2 regions of the Dysosmobacter welbionis genome follow, and region 2 is predicted to be linked to the other one. Evidence: a T-box and tRNA genes for the amino acid it is inferred to sense, from the RefSeq annotation. Region 2 holds a T-box; the other holds one or more tRNA genes.
What was found. The T-box of region 2 lies ahead of tyrS (tyrosine--tRNA ligase). A T-box ahead of a tRNA ligase gene usually reads a tRNA of that ligase, here a tRNA-Tyr.
Positions count from the first base shown of each region.

Region 1: it encodes a tRNA-Tyr, which carries the amino acid that the T-box ahead of tyrS (tyrosine--tRNA ligase) is inferred to sense. The anticodon was not compared.

Region 1 is NZ_CP034413.3:1,266,157-1,277,136, reverse strand. Features, by position in the region: tRNA gene EIO64_RS06825 (tRNA-Val) at 78-154, opposite strand; gene ymfI (elongation factor P 5-aminopentanone reductase) at 266-1,000, shown strand; gene EIO64_RS06815 (XRE family transcriptional regulator) at 1,053-1,799, opposite strand; tRNA gene EIO64_RS06810 (tRNA-Tyr) at 2,016-2,100, opposite strand; tRNA gene EIO64_RS06805 (tRNA-Thr) at 2,111-2,186, opposite strand; gene EIO64_RS06800 (hypothetical protein) at 2,329-2,517, shown strand; gene EIO64_RS06795 (hypothetical protein) at 2,514-2,747, shown strand; gene EIO64_RS06790 (sigma-70 family RNA polymerase sigma factor) at 2,728-3,024, shown strand; gene EIO64_RS06785 (YitT family protein) at 3,128-4,012, shown strand; gene EIO64_RS06780 (aspartate/glutamate racemase family protein) at 4,029-4,676, shown strand; gene EIO64_RS06775 (cation-translocating P-type ATPase) at 4,728-7,205, opposite strand; gene ilvA (threonine ammonia-lyase) at 7,464-8,657, shown strand; gene EIO64_RS06765 (ABC transporter ATP-binding protein) at 8,696-9,469, opposite strand; gene EIO64_RS06760 (ABC transporter permease) at 9,462-10,406, opposite strand; gene EIO64_RS06755 (fumarylacetoacetate hydrolase family protein) at 10,434-10,980, opposite strand, start outside.
Region 2 is NZ_CP034413.3:116,312-127,585, reverse strand. Features, by position in the region: gene EIO64_RS00705 (hypothetical protein) at 1-252, opposite strand; gene hflX (GTPase HflX) at 1-59, shown strand, start outside; gene EIO64_RS00700 (helix-turn-helix domain-containing protein) at 351-569, shown strand; gene EIO64_RS00695 (YigZ family protein) at 596-1,702, shown strand; gene nifJ (pyruvate:ferredoxin (flavodoxin) oxidoreductase) at 1,961-5,488, shown strand; gene EIO64_RS00685 (GntR family transcriptional regulator) at 5,561-6,349, opposite strand; gene EIO64_RS00680 (hypothetical protein) at 6,454-6,606, opposite strand; gene EIO64_RS00675 (hypothetical protein) at 6,748-7,032, shown strand; T-box leader at 7,052-7,297, shown strand; gene tyrS (tyrosine--tRNA ligase) at 7,369-8,604, shown strand; gene EIO64_RS00665 (RNA polymerase sigma factor) at 8,786-9,217, shown strand; gene EIO64_RS00660 (hypothetical protein) at 9,210-10,292, shown strand; gene EIO64_RS00655 (YeiH family protein) at 10,405-11,274, shown strand, end outside.

The DNA of each region.
Region 1 (10,980 bases), 1.1 Mb from region 2:
AGGTTACATAACTCTCGAGTAAATTGCATAAAAAGTTACGAAAAAGCACCGTTTTCATCAGAAAACGGTGCTTTTTGTGGTGGACGATACAGGACTCGAACCTGTGACCCCCTGCACGTCAAGCAGGTGCTCTAGCCAGCTGAGCTAATCGTCCAAAACGGAACGTATATAGGATACACGAAAACGCACCTTTTGTCAACACTTTTCTTGCGCGATCCTGTTTTTTTTGTTATACTGCTGACAGCACTATGACAGGAGGATCACTATGAATCGTGTGGCATTGGTCACTGGGGCTTCCCGGGGGATCGGGAGAGCGATTGCGGCAGAGCTGGCGGAGGCGGGACATGCTGTCTGTATCAATTACCTGACGCACCGGCAGGAGGCGGAGACGCTGGCAGAAAAAATCCGGAACCATGGTGGAAATGCCATTGCAGTTCAGGCGGATGTGGCGGACCGGGCGGCTGTGGAGACGATGGTTCGCACTGCGGAAGCGGAGCTGGGACCCGTGAGCCTGCTGGTGAACAACGCCGGCATTGCGGGGCAGATCCAATTTCAGGATATCACAGATGCCCAGTGGAATCGCTATCTGGGCGTGAACCTGGGCGGCGCCCGGAACACCATCCAGGCAGTACTGCCCCACATGCTCCATGAGAAGGCGGGCTGCATCGTCAACATCTCATCCATCTGGGGACTGCGGGGAGCCTCCTGCGAGGTGGCGTATGCCTGCACCAAAGCCGCTCTCGTGGGGCTGACCCGGTCCCTGGCGCTGGAGCTGGCGCCCTCCCACATCCGGGTCAACTGCGTGGCTCCCGGCGTCATCAACACCGACATGGTTCAGGTTCTGGGACAGGAGACCCTGCGGGATCTGGCGGAGCAGACGCCTCTGGGACGGCTGGGGACGCCGGAGGACGTGGCCCACGCCGTTGCCTTTCTGGCCTCCGACAAGGCATCCTTCCTCACGGGGCAAATCCTCGCCGCCGACGGCGGGTTCATCGTTTGAAGACTGCCGAACAAGAGAGCCGGGCGCCGCATAGGCGGCGCCCGGCTCTCCGTTACGTCCGCCCCGGCAGCGGCAGCGCGTGGAGGATCACCCGGCCGAAGCAGGCGAGCGTCCGGCCGCTGCCGGCGGTGAGTACCACGTCCGCATCGGCCCGCGCCCGGTTTAGGGAGAAAAGATACACCGTTCCGGCGGGATCCTTGTAATACTGCTTGCAGAAGATATCCCCGTCCACGCAGAAGATCCCCACGTCCCCGGCCTTCAGGGGATCGCGATTCACATAGACCACGGAGCCGTCCGGGATGTAGGGGACCATGGAGTCCCCCTGGATACGCACAGCAAACTCTGCGGCCTGAGGCACGCCGTCTGTGACCTGGAGGTAGTCGAAATCCTCGCCGAACACTGGCGCCGCATAACCGGCCGCCGCAGGGGTCCGGTACAGGGGAATGACCCGGGGCTCCTGCTCCGGGGCTGCGGATTCCTGCTGACAGGCCCGCAGCGCCTCCACCATCGTCTGGACGCTCTCCCGCCCCAGGGGAGAGAGGGAGCGATACTGCTCCAGCAGCTGCCGCTCCCGCTCAGTCAGGACGTCCGCGCCGCGGCGAAAGCTGTCCTGAAACAAGGTGTTGGGGTCCGTCTCCAGACAGTCGAACAGCCGGAGCATCATCTCCTCCTTAGGGAAGCTGACACCGGTCTCGTAGTTGCTGACAGTGGACGGTGTGACGCCCAGCCGATCCGCCAGCTGGGGGCGGGAGAGAGCCAGCTCCTCCCGACGGGCTTTGATCCGGTCTCCAAATGCCATGGATCCCATCCTTTCCGATGTTCTTGACAGTATCCTATCGGATTTCAAGGAAGCTGTCAATCCAATTTTACAAGAAACTTGTAAAATTATACTTGACTTTCAAAAAAACTTGTGCTACTGTATAGCTGTAAACAAGATACTTGTAAAATAAATAAAAATTTACAAGTATCTTGTTTATCAAAATGAAAAAAGCGCCCGCGATTGCAGGCACCTTTTTGGTGGGGGAAGGTGGATTCGAACCACCGAAGCCGAAGGCAACAGATTTACAGTCTGCCCCATTTGACCGCTCTGGAATTCCCCCATATTAAAACTGGAGCTGGTGGACGGATTCGAACCCCCGACCTGCTGATTACAAATCAGCTGCTCTACCAGCTGAGCTACACCAGCAGTTCCAACAGCAGAATTTATCTTACCAGATAAGCGCCTGTTTGTCAACAGAAAATTTTTGCTTTTCCACCCGTTTTTTTCATTTTGCCGGCGGGGCACATGAGACTTGCCGGGATCTGTATACAGGAAAGGAGCATCGCATTTGGAAACAAAGGAACATACCCGCCGACGGCGGACGCTGCGCTGCTCGCTCTGCGGGCTGGAGATCACAGAGGGAGAGGACTACTGGTACTGCAACGGCAGCAGCGTATGTGGGGCCTGCCTCCCGGTGTTCGCCCGGGCGGAGCTGGCTCCCTTCCGCCAGGTGCGGGGAAGGGAGGCGGCGCCATGACGCTGCTGGAGATGTCCGCCCTCTACGCGGAGAGCGCGGCCGCCCTGCGGCGGCGGATCGGCGAGCTGCGGCAGGCGGCGCGGGAGCTGAAGGACGAGGAGGACCGCCGCCTTCTGCGGCGGCGGATCACAGAGCTGACGCCGCTGCTGCAGGAGACCCGGGAGCTGGCGGCGCTGACGGCCCATTATTACGACAGGAGCTATCACAGACATGAGAGATACACGCTTTGACGCCCGCAGCAGCGAGTGGATCGGGGACATGACCGTCTGGCTGCGGGACCATGCGGAGGATAACAGTGAGCAGCTGGAGCGGCTGCGGCGCGGCCTGCGCCGGGCCCGGGAGCAGGAGCTGACGCCCCGGCAGCGGGAGATGGTGTTCCTCTATTACGACCGGGGACTGAAAATGTCCCAGATTGCTCAAAAGCTGGGGGTGAACCGCTCCACCGTCTCCCGCACGGTGAAGCGGGCTAAACAGCGGCTGTACCGCTGCCTGCGGTACGCCCTGTAATTTTCCCTCTTGAGGTTTTGCGGGATACACCGTATAATCGGTATCAAAGAGGGACCATGGATATCCGCAGAAGGGAGCTGCACTCCCAAGGGAGGTTTTACCCATGCTGTACACTACCCTGCACAACCGAATCCTGCGGCTGGTGCTCGCCGTGCTGGGCGAGCTGATCGCGGCCGCGGCGCTGAATCTCTTCATTGTCCCCCTGAGCCTGTACACCGGCGGCCTGCTGGGCTTCTGCCAACTGGTGCGAACGCTGCTGCAGGACTTCCTGGGCGTGAGCTTCGGGGCCTACGACATCGCAGGCGTCCTCTATTTTCTGCTGAACATCCCGCTGCTCATGATCGGGTATCGGAACCTGGGCAGGGGACTGGCGGTGCGGACCATCATCTGTACGGTATCCTACTCTGTTTTTTACAGCATCATTCCCATTCCCACGCAGCCCATTGTGGACGATTATCTGACGGCCTGCCTGCTGGGCGGCATCCTCACCGGGATCGGCAGCGGAATCGTCCTCACCTGCGGCGGCAGCGGCGGCGGACTGGACGTGCTGGGACTCATCATGAGCAAGCGGGACAGTGCTTTTACGGTGGGTAAATTTGCGCTGGGCTTCAATGCCCTGCTTTATACGGCCATCCTGATCCTGTTTGACCCGGAGGTCGCCATTTACTCCGTGATTTACAACTTCGCAAACTCCATGATCCTGGACAGGATGCACCAGCAGAATGTTACCGTTCAGGCTCTGATTTTCACGCGGGAGGACGAGAGCGTCCTGGCGGACTTCATTATCAAACAGCTGGGGCGGAGCGTGACCTACTGGGACGGCGTGGGCGCCTACACCAAGGACGATGTCCGTGTGTTGTGCGTGTGCCTCTCCAAATATGAGATCGAGGAGCTGCTCCACATGGTGCACTCTGTGGACCCCCACGCGTTTTTGACTGTGCAGGAGGGCGTCCGGGTATTCGGCAACTTTCCGCGGAAGCTGGGATGAGGAGAGGAGGATCGCCATGAACGGACCCATTGCTGTATTGGCCGGCACACCGGTGGACACCCGGATGGGCGTGGCATATCTGGAGGAACGGGGGCTGCCGGGCGTGCCGTTTCCCCTCTCCCGGGGACCCAGGGAGCAGACTGCCTTTCAGCACGCCCCGGCAGCGGACAAGCGCCGCCAGGCCCTGGCGGTGCTGAGGGGCGCCATGGCCCAGGGCTGTCGGCGGGCTTTCGTCTACTGCAACTCCCTGTCTGCGGCAGTGGATTTCCCGGGGCTTGCGGAGGAGACGGGGATGCGGATCGTGACGCCGCTGGACGTGTACCGGCGGCTGGCGCTCCGCTACCGGGCGCTGGGAGTCATCGCCGCCAACGCCCAGGGACTCTCCGGCATCGAGAAGGTATTGCTGGAGGCCAATCCCGCCCTGGATCTGCTGGGGGCCTGTGCGCTGCCGGTGGTGCTGGCCGTGGAGGCGGGGATGCCGCCGGAGGAGCTGGTGGAACGCTACCGTCTGGCGGCGCTGGCAGCGTGGTTTGCCGACGGCGGGATGGAGGCGCTGGTGCTGGGCTGCACGCACTTCCCCTATTTTAAGGAGGCCCTGGCGGCCCGGACAAGGCTGCCGCTGGTGGACCCGGCGGAGGAGATGCTCCGCCTGCTGACCCAATGAAGAAAGCGGACCGTGGTTTTCCACGGTCCGCTCTATTTGGCGTGGGAAAGATCACCGACGGCGCCGGGAGCGGTGCGCCGGCCGGGGTCTGCGGGGAGCGCGGCGGCGCTTTGCCAGCCGCTCCCGGCGGCGGTCCAGGGCCGTGGTGCAGCGGTCAAAGCACCACTCCAGGCCCATCTGGATGGGCACCACCAGCAGCACCAGCACGATCAGCACCAGCCAGGCTGCAAAGGACAGGGAGGAGAGAGAGAAGAACGCCCCATAGAACACCACCGCCACGAACATGGCCGCACTCATGGCCACCAGCAGCACCAGCCGCTTGGCATCCAGGGGTCGGGCAGCGTAGTAGATCACCATGAGACCGTTTACCGCCATCAGGATCACGCAGATGGTGGAGAGCTCTGCCAGCGTCAGGTCGAAGGTGTAGACGAACAGCTCCGCAAAGAGGATGACGAAGATGGCTGTGAGACCGCCGGGAAAAGCCCGCCGCAGCACATTGTGGAGGAACTTGCCCTTCACCAGGTCGTGGTTGGGCTCCAGCGCCAGGAAGAAGGAGGGCACGCCGATGGTCAGGGCGGAGATCAGCGTCAGCTGGATGGGAACAAAGGGATAGGGGAAGGCGGCGAACAGGGTGATGAGGGCCAGAAAGAAGGACAGAATGTTCTTCACCAGGTACAATGCCGAGGCCCGCTGGATATTGTTGATGACCCGGCGGCCCTCCGCCACCACCTTGGGCATGGCGGCAAAGTCACTGTCCAGCAGCACCAGCTGGGCCACCTGGCAGGCGGCATCCGCGCCGGAGGCCATGGCCACGCCGCAGTCGGCGTCCTTCAATGCCAGCACGTCATTCACACCGTCGCCGGTCATGGCCACCGTGTGGCCCTGGCTCTGGAGGGCCCGGACGATCTTCCGCTTCTGGTTGGGGACCACTCGGCCAAACACAGTGTACTCCCGCACGGCCGCGGCGATGTCTTGATCCGTCTGGAGCTCCCGGGCGTCCACCCACTGCTCTGCGTTCCGGATGCCTGCCTGGGCCGCCACAGCGGAGACGGTCACCGGGTTGTCGCCGGAGATGACCTTCACATCCACGCCCTGGGTGTGGAAGTAATCGAAGACTTTGGGAGCGTTGGGGCGGATGGGATTCTCCAGCACCAGCAGGGCCAGGGGGATCACCACGCCGTGGAGGCGCCCGATCTCCGCCCCGTCGCACTGGGCCAGCAGCAGTACCCGGCAGCCCTGGGCGGCGTAGGGGGCAGTACGCTTTTCCAGGGCGGCGAAGTCCTGCCCCAGGATATACTCCGGTGCGCCCACCACATAAGCCCCCCGGTCCAGGAAATTCACGGCGCTCCACTTGGTGGCGGAGGTGAAGGGCACGGCTCCCCGGTCCGGCCAGCCGGGCCCCCGGGGAAACTTGTCCGCGATGGCCTTCGCCGTGTCGTTATCCGGATCCAGCACCCGGTAAAAGGCACCCAGAATGTCGGTGATGTCCGTGTCGGAACAGGACTCCGGGTCCAGGGGCACCACCTCCCGCACCTGCATTTGAGGACTGGTGACGGTGCCGGTCTTGTCCACGCACAGCACGTCCACCCGGGCCAGGGTCTCGATGGCGTTCATCTCGTGGATCAGCGTCCGATTCTGGGCCAGCCGCACCACGCTGACCGCCAGGGCCACGGAAGTCAGCAGGAACAGCCCCTCCGGGATCATGCCGATCAGGGCCGCCACCGTGCTGACCACGGACTGCTGCAGGCCCAGATCCTGATTGATGAACTGGTTGTAGAACAACGCTGCGCCGATGGGAATCAACACGATGCCGATGAAGCGGATCAGGCTGTCCAGGGAGCGCATCATCTCGCTTTTGCCGGGGCCGTCATCTTTCTTGGCCGCCAGCGTCAGCTTGGAGGCGTAGGAGTCTGCTCCCACCTGGTCCATCCGGGCCCGGCACTTGCCGGAGATGACGAAGCTGCCGGACAGCAGCTGGTCCCCAGGCTCCTTGGTGACGGCGTCCGCCTCGCCGGTGATGAGGGCCTCGTTCACCTGCACCTGCCCGGTGAGGACCGGTCCGTCCGCAGGGATCTGGCAGCCGGCGGTGAGCTCTACTACGTCCTCCCGCACCAGCTGGTCCACCGGCAGCTCCCGGACCTTTCCGTCCCGAATGATCCGCACCTTCGCGGCGGAGAGGAGGGACAGCTTCTCAATGGTGCGTTTGGAGCGCAGCTGCTGGACGATGCCGATGACGGCATTGGCTGCCACGATGAGGAGGAAGGTCATGTCCTTCCAGTCCCCTACCAGCAGCAGGCACACCGCCAGAACCACGAAAATCAGGTTGAAGTAGGTGAAGATATTCTCCCGGATGATCTGCTTATCGCTTTTGGTGGGAGACTCCACCGGGCGGTTGTCCCAGCCGGCCTCCGCCAGGGCCTGAGCCTGGGCGGAGGAGAGGCCGCTGTCCGCCTTGGGGGCACAGCGGGGCATCTCCTGGCGGCCAGCGGCCGCGGCCTCCGCGGGGGCCGCTTTCCGGTGCGGTTTCACGGACACTCCTCCTTCGACAAAATTTGATTCATTATAGCAATTTTCGGAAGATTTGTATAGAGATGAATTGAAAACTTTCCGTGCCGCAGCAGGCGGAGGAACGCCTTGCTGCCCGCGGAGAGAATATGGATATCCTTTGTATAAAGACAAACTGTAAAAACGATGTCATTGAATGAAAAACATTGGAGGAGTTGTGCATTGTATTCTGCCGGGCACGCCGATATAATGAAGCATAAGAAAGACGTGGGAGGGGAGTCCATGCTGACTTTGGATATGGTCCGGGAGGCCCAGGAGGCCCTGCGGGGCATCGCCCGGCGGACACCGCTGGACAGGGCCCCGAAATTTGGGGAGAACGTGTACATCAAGGCGGAAAACCTGCAGCTGACCGGGGCCTTCAAGCTCCGGGGCGCCTACAACAAGATCCGCAGCCTGACGCCGGAGGAGGCGGCCCGGGGCGTCATCGCCTGCTCTGCGGGGAACCACGCCCAGGGCATTGCCCTGTCCGCATCCCGGCTGGGGATCAAGGCGGTGATCTGCATGCCCGCCGGGGCGCCCATCAGCAAGGTGGAGGCCACCCGTGGCTACGGCGCAGAGGTGGTGCTGGTGCCCGGCGTCTATGACGACGCGGCGGCGGAGGCGGAGCGGCTGACGAAGGAGCAGGGCTACACCTTCGCCCACCCTTTCAACGACCCGCTGGTGATCGCCGGCCAGGGCACCATCGGCCTGGAGATCCTGGAGCAGCTGCCGGACGTGGAGCAGATCGTGGTGCCCATCGGGGGCGGCGGCCTCATCGGCGGCATCGCCTTTGCGGTGAAGCAGCTGAAGCCGGACTGCCGGATCGTGGGCGTCCAGGCGGCGGGCGCGGCGTCCATGTACCTGTCCCGCCACGCCGGGGGCCCCACGGAGCTGCGGAGCGTGTCCACCATTGCGGACGGCATCGCGGTGAAGAAGCCAGGTGATCTGACCTTTGCCCTGTGCCAGCAGTATGTGGATGAGGTGGTCACTGTCAGCGAGGACGAGATCGCCTCCGCCATCCTGGCGCTGATGGAGGGGCAGAAGACCGTGGCGGAGGGCGCCGGCGCCGTGCCGGTGGCGGCGGTGATGTTTGGCAAGGTGGACACGTCGGAGAAGAAAACCGTGTGCGTGGTCTCCGGCGGCAATGTGGACGTGACCACGCTGTCCCGGATCATCACCAAGGGCCTGTCCAAGGCCGGGCGGATCGCAGAGATCAGCACGAAGGTGGCGGATAAGCCCGGCAGCCTGCTGCAGCTTTTGAAGGTGGTGGCGGACAGCGGCGCCAACATCCTCAGCATCAACCATGCCCGGGAGGATCAGCATTCCGACGTGGGAGCCTGCATGGTCTCCATGGTGCTGGAGACCCGGGACGCCGCCCATGTGGAGCAGATCCGACGGGAGCTGACGGCCATGGGCTATGAGCTGGAAAAGGAGTAAAAAGGCGGGCATCCAAAGGATGCCCGCTTTCTTTTCCCTCAATTCCCGGTCTCCAGAGAGATCTGATTGAACATGGTCAGGATATCGTCCATAGAGGTGGCCCGCTTTTCCGCTCCGGCCCGGTCCAGCACCACCCGGCCCCGGTTCATCATCAGGATCCGGTCTCCATACTCCACCGCGTAGCGGAGGTTATGGGTGACCATCATGGCCGTCAAATGCTTTTCACGGATGACTCTGTCCGTCAGGGCCATGATGACCTCAGCGGTCTTGGGGTCCAGGGCCGCCGTGTGCTCGTCCAGAATCAGGAATTTCAGGGGCGTCATGGTGGCCATCAGCAGCGCCACCGCCTGCCGCTGGCCGCCGGAGAGAGCCCCCATCCGCACATCCAGCTTATCCTCCAGTCCCAGGCCCAGGGAGGCCAGCTGCTGGCGATAGAAGTCGATACGCTTTTTATTGACGCCCCGGCCCAGGCCGTAGGACCCGCCCTTGTTATCCGCCAGGGACAGATTTTCCAGCATGGTGAGGTTGGGGCAGGTGCCGGCGGCGGGGTCCTGGTAGACCCGGCCCATGGTGGCGTACCGCTGGTAGTCCTTCAGCTTGGAGATGCTCCGGCTGCCCACCAACACGTCACCGCCCTCGATGGGGATAGAGCCGCAGATGATGTTCAGCAGGGAGGTCTTGCCGCTGCCATTGCTGCCCACGATGGCCACGAACTGGCCCTCCTCCACTGTCAGGGAGAAGTGCTCGAACAGCCGCTGCTCCGTCAGGGTGCCGGGGTTGTAGATCTTCGTGATGTCCCGTACTTCAAGCATGGATGATCGCCTCCCCCTTCCGGCCGGACAGCACCAGCACCAGCAGGAACAGTGCAGCCGTAATCAGCTTCATCATATTGGTGGGCAGTCCCAGGCTCATGGCTACCTGGATGCACAGCTTGTAGAGCACACTGCCCAGCACTACCGCCGTGGTGCCCTGGGGGGAACCCAGGAAGCGGAGGGGCCCGGACTTCCGCAGTCCCCGGGCCAGCCGGGTGCCGGTGTAGAAGTGTATGATGGACACACCGATAATCACCGCCGCCAGGCCGTACACCAGCTGGCCGGTACCCATGGTGGCGGAGAAGCTGCGGGTTTCGTGGCAGACGATGCAGCCGCCGAAGGCCACCAGGGCGTTGGAGATCACCAGCCCCAGGATCTTTACTGTGCCTCGGTCCTTGGCCAAGGTGGTCACCAGGGTGGCGTTGTCGCCCACAGCCCGCAGCAGCAGGCCGGACTTCGTGTGGAAATAGGCGTCCAGCAGCAGCTTGATGACGATGACCAGCGCCAGGGACACAATCAGCTTCCGCCCGGAGAGGGAGAGATCCCCAAACAGGGCCATCACCGGGGCAGAGGTGAAAATGGTGTCCGTACCCCGGTCGATGGTCAGGTTGGACCCGGCGATCTGCAGGTTCACAGAGAACAGGGCGGTCATGGTGATGATGCCCGCCAGCAGGTTCCGCACCTTCAGCTTCACGTGGACCAGACCGGTGAAAAGTCCCGCCAGACCGCCCACTATCAGGGAGGCGGGCAGGGTCAGCCAGGGATCGACGCCCTTGGTCATCAGCACCGCCGTGACAGCGGCCCCCAGGGGAAACGTGCCATCCACCCCCAGATCCGGAAAGTCCAGAATGGAATAGGTGATATACACGCCGTAGGAGATCAGGGCGTAGATCAGCCCCTGGATCAGAGTGCTGGTCAGCAGTTCCATCACATCCATGAGATGAGAAGCCTCCTTGTGAAAAGATCAGATCACGGTGCTGCAGAGGGTGCCGATGCCCTCGATGGCGCATTCCACCGTGTCGCCGGACTGGAGGAATCTGGGCGGATCGAAGCCCATGCCCACTCCCGCCGGGGTGCCGGTGGCGATGATGGTGCCCGGCAGCAGCGTCATTCCCCCGGTCAGCTCCTCCAGGATCTGCCCGATGGAGGTAATCAGCAGAGCGGTATTGGACTTCTGCCGCAGCTCGCCGTTGACCCGGCTGGTGATCTCCAGCGCCGGGGGATAGGCGATCTCGTCGGCGGTGACCAGTACGGGGCCCATGGGCGTGAAGCCGTCCAGACTCTTGCCGAAATACCACTGCTTATGGCCCGTCTGCAGGTCCCGGGCGGATACGTCGTTGAGGACGGTGTAGCCGAAGATGCAGTCTGCCGCATCGACGGCTTTCACGTCCCGGGCGGCTTTGCCCAGCACCACCGCCAGCTCCGCCTCATAGTCCAGCCGGTCCGTAAGGCCCGCGTGACGGGGGATGACGCCGTCGGGCTTCCCGGCCTCGCTGACCCGCTTGGAGAAG
Region 2 (11,274 bases):
TCACGGCGGTGTGCACGCCGAAGGTCCTGGGGCAGATGGCGCCGTTCCTTGTGGAATGAGCGCCCCCAGGCCCGCCCCGGTGCGCAGGCCCAGCAGGAAGGCGTGGATGGCGGTGAATTCCAGGGTCTTGTCGAATTCCTCCCGGAATTGATATTCCAAGTCGCTCTCCATCAGGGACAGCCACATCTCATATTCTTCCTGGGGCGCCGCCTCCACATAAGGGCGGATATACCGGGGATAGAGCCATTTCATAAAATCTGTCATCCTAAAAATCACCTCGAATAACATAAAAAATGGCGTGTTTCTAAGTTTAGTATAATACCTAAAATTTGGCGTGTCAAGGGGGACGCATGGAATTTCAGGAAAAATTGCGATCGCTCCGAAAAGAGCGCGGAGAAACCCAGGCCCAGGTTGCCACGGCCATTGGAATTGGAGAACGGCATTACCAGAAATTTGAGTCTGGAAATAATTTGCCTAGTTTCCATAATCTGTGCGCCCTGGCGGACCACTTCGGCGTGTCCATGGACTATCTGGCGGGCCGGACGGACCGGCGGGACGTGTGGAAATGAGCGCGGAGCAGACAGGGAGGACGGCCATGACCACCTATCGGGTGCCCTTTGAAAACGGGGAGAGCGCGTTCACGGAGAAGCGATCCCGCTTCATCAGCCACATCTGGCGGGTGGAGACCGAGGCAGAGGCCCGGGAGCGCATCGAGGAGATGAAGAAGCGCTACTACGACGCCCGCCACAACTGCTGGTGCTATCTGCTGCAGGAGGGCGGCGTGGTCCGCTACTCCGACGACGGGGAGCCCCAGGGCACGGCGGGCCAGCCCATGCTGAACGTGTTCCAGCGGGAGAGCGTCACCAACGTATGCTGCGTGGTGACGAGGTACTTCGGCGGCGTGCTGCTGGGGGCCGGGGGACTGACCCGGGCCTATACCAAGGGAGCCAAGGAAGCCCTGGACGCCGTGGGCATCAGCACCATGAGCCTGTGGACGCTGTGGGACGTGCCCTGCACATATCCCCTCTTCGAGCGGGTGAAGCTGGAGATCACCGCCTGCGGCGGCGTGGTGCGGGACACGGCGTACGGCGCGGACATCCGCCTGCGGGCGGCGTTCCCGGCGGGCGGGGCGGAACAGTTCGTTCCCCGCCTCACGGAGCTCTCCGCGGGGAGTCTGGCTATGGAGGCGGCGGGGGAGGAGTTTCTTCCAGGCCCCGGGAGTCCGCCAACGGAACATAAACAAACCGGGAGCCGGCTTTTTGGCCGGTTCCCGGTTTTGTTATGCGTGTTCCTGCCGGACGTGGTAGCCCAGCGCCTGGATCTTTTCCAGAATGTCCGCCTGCCGGACGCCTGTGGCGTCGTAGTCCACCGCCAGCTGTCCGCCGCTGCTGACACTGACGGAGGTGACGCCCGGCAGGGTGTCCAGCTCCCGCTTCAGCAGCTTCACGTCATGCCGGTCCGCGTTCCGGTCCAGGGAGACGGAAATGCTTGCCATTCGCTTCACCTCCCAGCTGTGGGGAAGAAGTCCGGAGTCCTCACAGGTCCTCCAGGTCTGCCGCCGGAATGTCGTTTTCCACGTTGTCCCGGGCCAGATCGGTGTCCAGCACCGGATAGACGCTGGGGATGGGCTTCTCCTGCTTTCTCCGCCGGGGGAGCTCTACCTTGCGGCTGTCATCATGCATTTAGATCACCTCCGCCCTAGCTTGTCCCGCGCCGGGCCGAACCATGCCGGAAAAAGCCGGAAAACAGCGGCAGGCACATGCCCGGCCTGGACGCAAAAGCGCGGCCGGGCACAAAAACTCCTGGGAAAACTGGGGAGATTGCCGTCCGCATCCGTGGAAAATCCGCGGGATTTTTCATAAATTCCATGGATTTGGACAGGAGGCATCCCCCTGCGGTAAAGTAGGAAAGGAAATCACGCTGTCCTCCCCGAGAGGATGGAAAAAAGGAGCGAGACTGCATGAGCCTCAAGAAATTCAAGACCATGGACGGCAACGAGGCAGCCGCCTATATCTCCTACGCGTTCACGGAAGTGGCGACGATCTACCCCATCACGCCCTCCAGCCCCATGGCAGACCACGTGGATGAGTGGGCCGCCGCCGGCATGAAGAATATCTTCGGCCAGCCTGTGAAGCTGATGGAGCTCCAGGCCGAGTCCGGCGCCTGCGGCGCCATGCACGGCGCGCTGGAGACCGGATCCCTGGCCACCACCTATACCGCCTCCCAGGGCCTGCTGCTGATGATCCCGCCCATGTACCGGATCGCGGGCTCCATGCTGCCCGGTGTCATGCATGTCTCCGCCCGGACGGTGTCCACCCACGGCCTGTCCATCTTCGGCGACCACTCTGACGTCATGGGCTGCCGCCAGACGGGCTTCGCCCAGCTGGCCTCCTCCAGCGTGCAGGAGTGCATGGACCTGGGCGCCGTAGCCCATCTCGCCGCCATCAAGGGCAGCATCCCCTTCCAGCACTTCTTTGAGGGCTTCCGCACCTCCCATGAGATCCAGAAGATCGAGGTGCTGGACTACGACGACATGAGCCGCCTGGTGGACTGGGACGCCGTCCGCCGCTTCAAGGCCCGGGCCCTGAACAGCGAGCATCCCACGGTCCGCAACACCGTCCAGAACCCGGACACCTTCTTCCAGCACCGGGAGGCCTGCAACGGCGCCTATGACCGCCTGCCCGCCATCGTGGAGGAATACATGAAGGCCGTCAGCGACCTGACGGGGCGGGACTACCAGCTGTTCAACTACTACGGCTCGCCGGACGCGGACCGGGTGGTCATCGCCATGGGCAGCGTCTGCGGCACCCTGGGGGAGGTCATCGACTACCTGAACGCCCAGGGCGAAAAGGTGGGCATAATCCAGGTCCATCTGTACCGCCCCTTCTCCGTGTCCCACTTCCTGGCCAAGCTGCCGGATACCGTCCAGACCGTCTCCGTCCTGGACCGGACCAAGGAGCCCGGCGCCATCGGCGAGCCCCTGTATGAGGATGTGTGCACCGCCCTGGCGGAAGCCGGGCGCAGCGGGATCAAGGTGCTGGCCGGCCGGTACGGCCTCAGCTCCAAGGACACCACCCCCGCCCAGATGAAGGCTGTGTACGACAACATGGCCGGCGAGCAGAAAAACCACTTCACCGTGGGCATCGTGGACGATGTGACCCGCCGCTCTCTGGACGTGGGGGAACACATCAGCACCGCCGGCGGCTCCACCATCGAGTGCAAGTTCTGGGGCCTGGGCTCCGACGGCACCGTGGGCGCCAACAAGAACTCCATCAAGATCATCGGCGACAACACGCCCCAGTACGTCCAGGCGTATTTTGAATATGACTCCAAGAAGTCCGGCGGCGTCACCAAAAGCCACCTGCGCTTCGGTAAGGAGTCCATCCGCTCTGCCTACTACGTCACCCAGGCGGACTTCGTGGCCTGCCACAAGCAGAGTTACATCCACTCCTATGACATCGTCCACGAGGTGAAGCCCGGCGGCACCTTCCTGCTGAACACCCTGTGGAAGGGGGAGGAGCTGGAGCGGAATCTGCCCAACCACGTGAAGCGGACGCTGGCCCGGAACCATGTGAAGTTCTATACCATCGACGCCGTGTCCATCGCCCAGGAGCTGGGTCTGGGCAACCGGACCAACACGGTCCTCCAGGCGGCGTTCTTCAAGCTCTCCGGCGTGCTGCCGGTGGATGAGGCCGTCCAGTACATGAAGGACGCCATCACCCACAGCTACTTCAAGAAGGGCGACAAGGTCCTGAACATGAACTACGCCGCTGTGGACCGGGGCCTCCAGTCCGTGGAGGAGATCCGAGTGCCCGACAGCTGGAAGGACCTGCCCGACGAGCCCCTGGAGCAGACTGAGACCGCAGGTGTGCCGGACTACGTCCGGGACGTGCTGATCCCCGTTAACGCCCAGGCCGGCGACAAGATCCCTGTCAGCAAGTTCCTCAGCTTTGCCGACGGCGTGACGGAGGTGGAGACCTCCAAGTACGAAAAGCGCGGCATCGCCGTGGATGTGCCCCAGTGGCTGCCGGACAACTGCATCGGCTGCAACCAGTGCTCTCTGGTGTGCCCCCACGCCGCCATCCGGCCCTTCCTGTTTACCAAGGAGGAGGCGGAGCAGGCCCCGGCCGGCTGCATCACCCACAAGGCCAACGGCAGGGGGATGGAGAATTATACCTTCCGCATCCAGGTGGATCCCCTGGACTGCCAGGGCTGCGGCAGCTGCGCCGACGTGTGCCCCGCCAGGGAGAAGGCCCTGGTGATGAAGCCGCTGGAGTCCCAGATGCCGGAGCAGGACAACTGGAATCACTGCCTGTCCCTCTCCGAGAAGGCCAATCCTCTGGACAAGTTCACCGTCCGGGGCAGCCAGTTCCAGCGGCCGCTGATGGAGTTTTCCGGCGCTTGCGCCGGCTGCGGCGAGACCCCCTACATGAAGTTGATGACCCAACTGTTCGGCGAGCGGATGTACATCGCCAACGCCACCGGCTGCGCCCAGGCCATGTTCCTGTCCGTGCCCTCCATTCCCATGGTGAAGGACTCCGCCGGTCACGGCCCGGCCCTGTCCAACTCCCTCTTCGAGAACAACGCCGAATACTCCCTGGGCATGTGCCTGTCCGTGGACCAGCAGCGCAACCAGGTCAAGACCCACGCCAAGGCCGCCCTGGACACCACCTCCGACGCTGCCCTGAAGGCCGCCCTGGAGAGCTGGCTGCAAGACGGCGACGACGGCGACAAGACCCGGGCCGTGTCCGACGCCCTGATCGCCGCCCTGAACCAGACCGCCGACTCCAGCGCCGACGTGCGGTTCCTGCGGGACAACGCCGACCAGCTGGTGAAAAAGACCATGTGGATGTACGGCGGCGACGGCTGGGCCTATGACATCGGCTACGGCGGCTTGGACCACGTGCTGGCCTCCGGCATCGACGTGAACATCCTGGTGGTGGACAACGAGCTGTACGCCAATACCGGCGGCCAAGCCTCCAAGGCCACGCCCATCGGTGCGGTGGCTCAGTTCGCCGCCAGCGGCAAAAAGACCCCCAAGAAGGACCTGGGCATGATTGCCATGAACTACGGCCATGTCTATGTGGCCCAGGTGTCCATGGGCGCCAACCCCGCCCACGTGGTGAAGGCCCTGAAGGAGGCCGAGGCCCACAAGGGCCCGTCCCTCGTCATCGCTTACGCCCCCTGCATCAACCACGGCATCGCCAAGAGCATGAAGGTGAGCCAGGCGGAGCAGAAGCTGGCGGTGGAGTGCGGCTACTGGCCCCTGTTCCGGTACAGCCCTGAGCTGGCGGCGGAGGGGAAGAACCCCTTCCAGCTGGACAGCAAGGCCCCCAACGGCAAGCTGCGGGAGTTCATGATGGGCGAGGTCCGGTTCTCCGGCCTGACCCGCACCTTCCCTCAGATCGCCGAGCAGCTCTTCGCCGAGGCGGAGGAGCAGTGCGCCGCCCGGTACGCCCAGTACGAGAAGCTGGCGGCCCAGAAATAACTTTGCTGAAATCGACACTCCTATAAACGAAAGCGCCCCAGGGCTTTGCCCTGGGGCGCTTTCGTTCCGCCGTCAGCGGGATCCGGCGGCGTGAAAGGTGCGGTTGATGAGGCAGCGGCTGCAGCAGAAATCGATGTGCCGCTCCATGGCGGAGCGAGCCAGCTCCGGCAGCCCCAGGCCGATGGCGGAGCAGATAGCCACGTGCTGGGAGCCCATGACGATCAGATTGTCCTTTTTCTGTTCCGTGGCAACGAACTCGCAGGAGCGGATAGACAGGTAGTGAAGGGTGCCCTGGAGGGTTTCGAACATGTCGATGAGATACTCGTTCTCTGTGGTCAGCACCAGCTGGTGGTGGAACTCCAGGTCGATCTTGGCCCGCTCGGAGGCGGTGGGGGCGGTATCCAGATCCTTCGCAAAGTCCTGCCAGGCGGACTGGAACTGGTCCGCCAGCTTCTGGAGCCTGGGCAGGTCAATCAGAGTCCGCTTCTGTGCGCAGAGGAAGGCCGCCTCTCCTTCGATGGCCCGCCGGGCCACGAACAGGTCCTCCAGGGACTCGCTGCTGAGGTCAAAGACGAAGTAGCTGCGGTATTTGCTGTCGCTGCTGCGGACGGCGGTCACCAGGCCGTTTTCCTCCAGCCGCTCCACCGCCCGGGTCACCGGGGAGGTGCTGACCCCCATCTGCTCCGCCAGCTTGGAGATGTTCAGCTTGCTCCCCGGCGGGATGGCGGAGGAGAAGATGGCCTTCTCCAGCAGTTCATAGACGATGTCGGAGATCTTGGCAAAGGGATTCTTCTCCTGGGCCGCTGTGATGTTCTGTGCGGTGAATTGGCAGCCGTCCCGCTGTCTGGGATCCTGGGGCATAGGGCACCTCACTTCTGAAAAATATCTGTATCCTATCATAGCGGCCGCGGGCGCGAAAATCAAGCCCGGCGCAGAAAACCGCGCCGGACCGGGAGGGGGCTCCTTCAGTCCCGGAGTTCTTCCTCCAGATTGATTTTGCCGTGGACCTGCTCGAACTCCGTGATACAGCGGCGGATCAGGTAAAGAATCTGCCCGCTGCCTGTTCGTCCTTCATATTCCGCGATATAAAACAGCTTGTCATGTGTCTCCTTATCCATGCGAAATCCAAGATGACTGTCCCGTGGCTTTTTCATAGTAAACTCCATTTCAGTAGAATATAAGTTGATTTTAAGTACAAAACGAGTTACTATGTAAAAAGCGTACTAGAATATAGACACAAAATTTAAGGAGGTGTCAGAATGGACGATCTGGAGACGGCGGAGGCATACAGGCGGGAAGCGGAGTTCTATAAGGAGAAAGCGGAGGAGAACATCCGGTACAAGTACCTCTATCTGCGGCTCGGCGGCGAGATGTATGAGGTCCTGGAGATCCTGCGGCGGACACCCTGCGCCTGCGCCCCGCTTCAGGAGGCGGAGAGCCGTCTCCGCCAGATGCTGGAACAGGCGGATGAGGACGACTGCCAGAAGGGTGTATACGATTTCTTCCGCAAAAAGAAAGGCCGTCCACCCGTTGACAAGCTGTAAAAAATCGGCTAGAATACCTCTTACAGTGATGAAGCGGAGCAGTACCCGGGAAGACCGCCCCCAAGAGAGCCTCTGGTCTGGTGGAAAGAGGCGGGCAGGGCCCGGCGAATACACCGCGGAGCTGGCACCCAAACGGCCTTCGGCCCAGTAGGCGTGCTCCGGGAGCGCCCGTTACAGCGCCGCCGTGTGTTCGCACGGCCTGAGGCGTCTGCCCGCGAGGGCGGCGCGAACAGAGGTGGTACCGCGAGAACTTCTCGCCCTCTGTCCCCTGGGGGACAGAGGGCGTTTTTGATACCTGTCCCAGATTTCACAAACGGACAAAAGGAGAGACAAATCATGCAGATCTACGAGGAACTGAAGGCCCGGGGGCTCATCGCCCAGGTGACGGACGAGGAGGAGATCCGGGAGCTGGTGAACAACGGCAAGGCCACGTTCTATATCGGCTTTGACCCCACGGCGGACAGCCTGCACGTGGGCCACTTCATGGCCCTGTGCCTGATGAAGCGGCTGCAGATGGCGGGCAACCGCCCTATCGCCCTGATCGGCGGCGGCACCGGCTATATCGGCGACCCCTCCGGCCGGACGGACATGCGTTCCATGATGACGCCGGAGACCATCCAGCACAACTGCGACTGCTTCAAGAAGCAGATGGAGCGGTTTATCGAGTTCGGCGAGGGCAAGGCCCTGATGCTGAACAACGCCGACTGGCTGCTGAAGCTGAACTATATCGAGCTGCTGCGGGAGGTGGGCGCCTGCTTCTCCGTCAACAACATGCTGCGGGCCGAGTGCTACAAGCAGCGGATGGAAAAGGGCCTGAGCTTCCTGGAATTTAACTATATGATTATGCAGTCCTATGATTTCTACCACATGTTCCAGACGGTGGGCTGCAACATGCAGTTCGGCGGCGACGACCAGTGGAGCAATATGCTGGGCGGCACGGAGCTGATCCGGCGCAAGCTGGGCAAGGACGCCTATGCCATGACCATCACGCTGCTGATGAACTCCGAGGGCAAGAAGATGGGCAAGACCGCCAGCGGCGCCGTGTGGCTGGACCCCAACAAGACCTCTCCCTACGACTTCTACCAGTACTGGCGGAACGTGGGAGATGCCGATGTGCTCAAGTGCATCCGGATGCTGACCTTCCTGCCGCTGGAGCAGATCGACGAGATGGATACCTGGCAGGGCAGTCAGCTGAACACCGCTAAGGAGATCCTGGCCTTCGAGCTGACCAAGCTGGTTCACGGCGAGGAAGAGGCCGCCAAGGCCCAGGAGGCCGCCCGCGCCCTGTTCGGCGGCGGCGGGGACAGCGCCAACATGCCCTGCACCAAGCTCTGCCGGGAGGATTTCACCGCCGAGGGAGAGATCGACATTCTGACCCTGCTGGTAAAGTGCGGCCTGGCTGCCTCCAAGGGCGAGGCCCGGCGGCTGGTGCAGCAGGGCGGCGTCACGGTCTGCGGCCAGAAGGTGGCCGATATTGAGGCCAGGTTCAGCTGCAAGGACTGCTGCGGCGAGGGCGCGGTCATCAAAAAGGGCAAGAAGGTCTATCACAAGGCCGTGCTGGAAGAGCAGTAAGCGGACATTCGGTCAGCCCGCCGGGATATTCCCGGCGGGCTTTTTGTATGTCCCTGTCAGATGGCAGCCTCATCATTCGTTTTATCAGCAGAACGGCGCCGGCAAAGGAGTTGATTGTACGGAACAAATCACATATACCCGCCCGGAAGCGGAGGAACTGGTAGAGCGGTGGTCGGACACCGTGCTGCGGATCGCCTGGACCTGGACGGGCAGCGTCCACGACGCCCAGGACATCTGTCAGACGGTGCTTTTGAAGCTGCTGACCAGTCCCCGCCGCTTTGCGGAGGAGCGGCTGGAGCGGGCCTGGGTGGTCCGGGTGGCCGTCAACTGCTGCAAGGACTGGAAGAAATCCGCCTGGGTCCGGCGGCGCCTGCCGTTGGAGGCGGCGGCCCACGCGGCGGTCCATCTGCCGGAGCCGGGGGAGAGGCCTGTGCTGGCGGCGGTGCAGGCCCTGCCGGAGCGATACCGCCAGGCGGTGTACCTGCGGTATTACGAGGGATACGAGCCGGCGGAGATCGGGACGTTGATGGGCTGCACGGCCAGTCAGGTCAGCACGTATCTCTACCGGGGCAAGGCAAAATTGCGGAACATGCTGGGAGGCGCTTATGGATAGGAATGCTTATCAGAGTGAGTTGGACCAGGTACAGTTCACGGAAGCGGGGAGGTCCGCCCTGACGGACGCCCTGATGGCGGAGCAGGCCGGACCGCCGGTCCAGCACCGGAGCTTGTGGATGAAACGGGGGATGGCGGCGGTACTGGCAGCAGTGCTGTTGGTGGGCACGGCGGCGGCTGTTACTGCGTCGCTATGGGACAGCTTTTTCGGCAGACTGGACCCGGGGGAGCAGGCGGTGGTGGACACCCTCAGCGGCGGCCTGTCGGGTGCGGTCTCCGCAGGCGGAGCCATGATGACACCTATGGCGGCCTTCGGCATGGATGGGGTATTCTACCTGATGCTGGAGATTCAGGCCCCAGAGGGCACGGTCCTGCCACCCTTGGACGGTGAAAATGAAACCTACCAGCTCTTCGGCGATGATATTTTGAACGGCGAGTGGCTTGAGCTGCGGGAGCCGGACGGCGGGGACCCGGCGATCTCTTATTCCACGGAGTTCACTTGGCTGGAGGACCCGGATCCTGCGGACAACACGCTGACAGTGGTACTCTCCATTCTGGCGGACGGAGACCTGGAGGGAAAGGTCCTCCACATACCAGGGCTGTGGAAGCAGACGGATGGGAAGGCCTATACGGAGATCTTCTCCGGCGATTTTGACTTCGTGCTCTCCGGTGGTCTGGCGGAAGATAGCCTGCTGGCGGTGGATGTCGCCGGTGTCACGGCACAGGCGCCCTGCGGCACCTTGACCATGGATCGTCTGAAGGTCTCTCCTCTGGGGCTCCAGTGGAGCTATCACTACGATGAGAACGCCGTCCAGGCCGCGGCGGCAGAAAACGGCAGAGACGCCGTGGCGCTTGTGACGGCTGACAGCGGAGAGGTAGTGGAATTCTCAGATATAGCTATCCCCGACACAGAACTGCTGCTGGTTTTGAAAGATGGGACGCAGGTGGAGGTTGCCAGCAGCTTCAGCAAGGGCGGCAGCGGCTGGATGGAGCAGAGCGGCTTCTTCGCCCGGCCTGTGGATCTGTCTCAAGCGGACTATCTGCTGTGGGGAGAGACGGAGATCCCCCTCCACTGAGCCTGGCATTGCATCATCGGGGCGGCCAGAGGCCGCCCCGGATTTTTTTGACAAATCCTGAACGGCATGATATGATACAACTCCGATTGTCAAGAGAGAAAGGAAACGAATTATGGAATTTGTCAAAAAAAACGCGCTGGGTATCCTGATCTGTCTGGTAATCGCCGTGCCTGCCTGGCTGCTGGGCCAGCGGTTCGAGGTGGTGGGCGGCCCGGTGTTCGCCATCCTCATCGGCATGGTGATCGCCCTGTTCTGGAAGGATCAGAAAAGTGCCAAAAGCGGCATCACCTACACCTCCAAGAAGGTTTTGCAGCTGGCGGTGGTGCTGCTGGGCTTCGGCATGAATCTCTCCAGCGTGTTACAGGTGGGGGGACAGTCACTGCCCATCATCGTCTCCACCATCGCCACCAGCCTGATCGTGGCCTTCGCCCTCTATAAGGCCCTGCACATGGACAGCAACATCTCCACTCTCATCGGCGTGGGCTCCTCTATCTGCGGCGGCAGCGCCATCGCCGCCACTGCCCCGGTCATCGGCGCGGATGACGAGGAGATCGCCCAGGCCATCTCTGTGATCTTCCTGTTCAACGTCATCGCGGCTCTGATCTTCCCCACTCTGGGAGGTGTGCTGGGCCTCTCCAACGAGGGCTTCGGCCTCTTTGCCGGCACCGCGGTGAACGACACCTCCTCCGTCACTGCGGCGGCCGCCGCCTGGGATGGAATGCATCCCGGCGCCAATACCCTGGACACCGCCGCCATCGTGAAGATGACCCGGACCTTGGCCATTATCCCCATCACGCTGGTGCTGGCCCTGCTGAGGACCCGCCGGGAGGGAAAGCAGGGCGGCGCCCAGGTGGACATCAAGAAAATCTTCCCCTGGTTTGTGCTGCTGTTCCTGCTGGCTTCCATCATCACCACGGTTCTGCCCATCCCTGCGGCTGCGGTGAGCTTCCTGAAAAACGCCAGCAAGTTTTTCATCGTCATG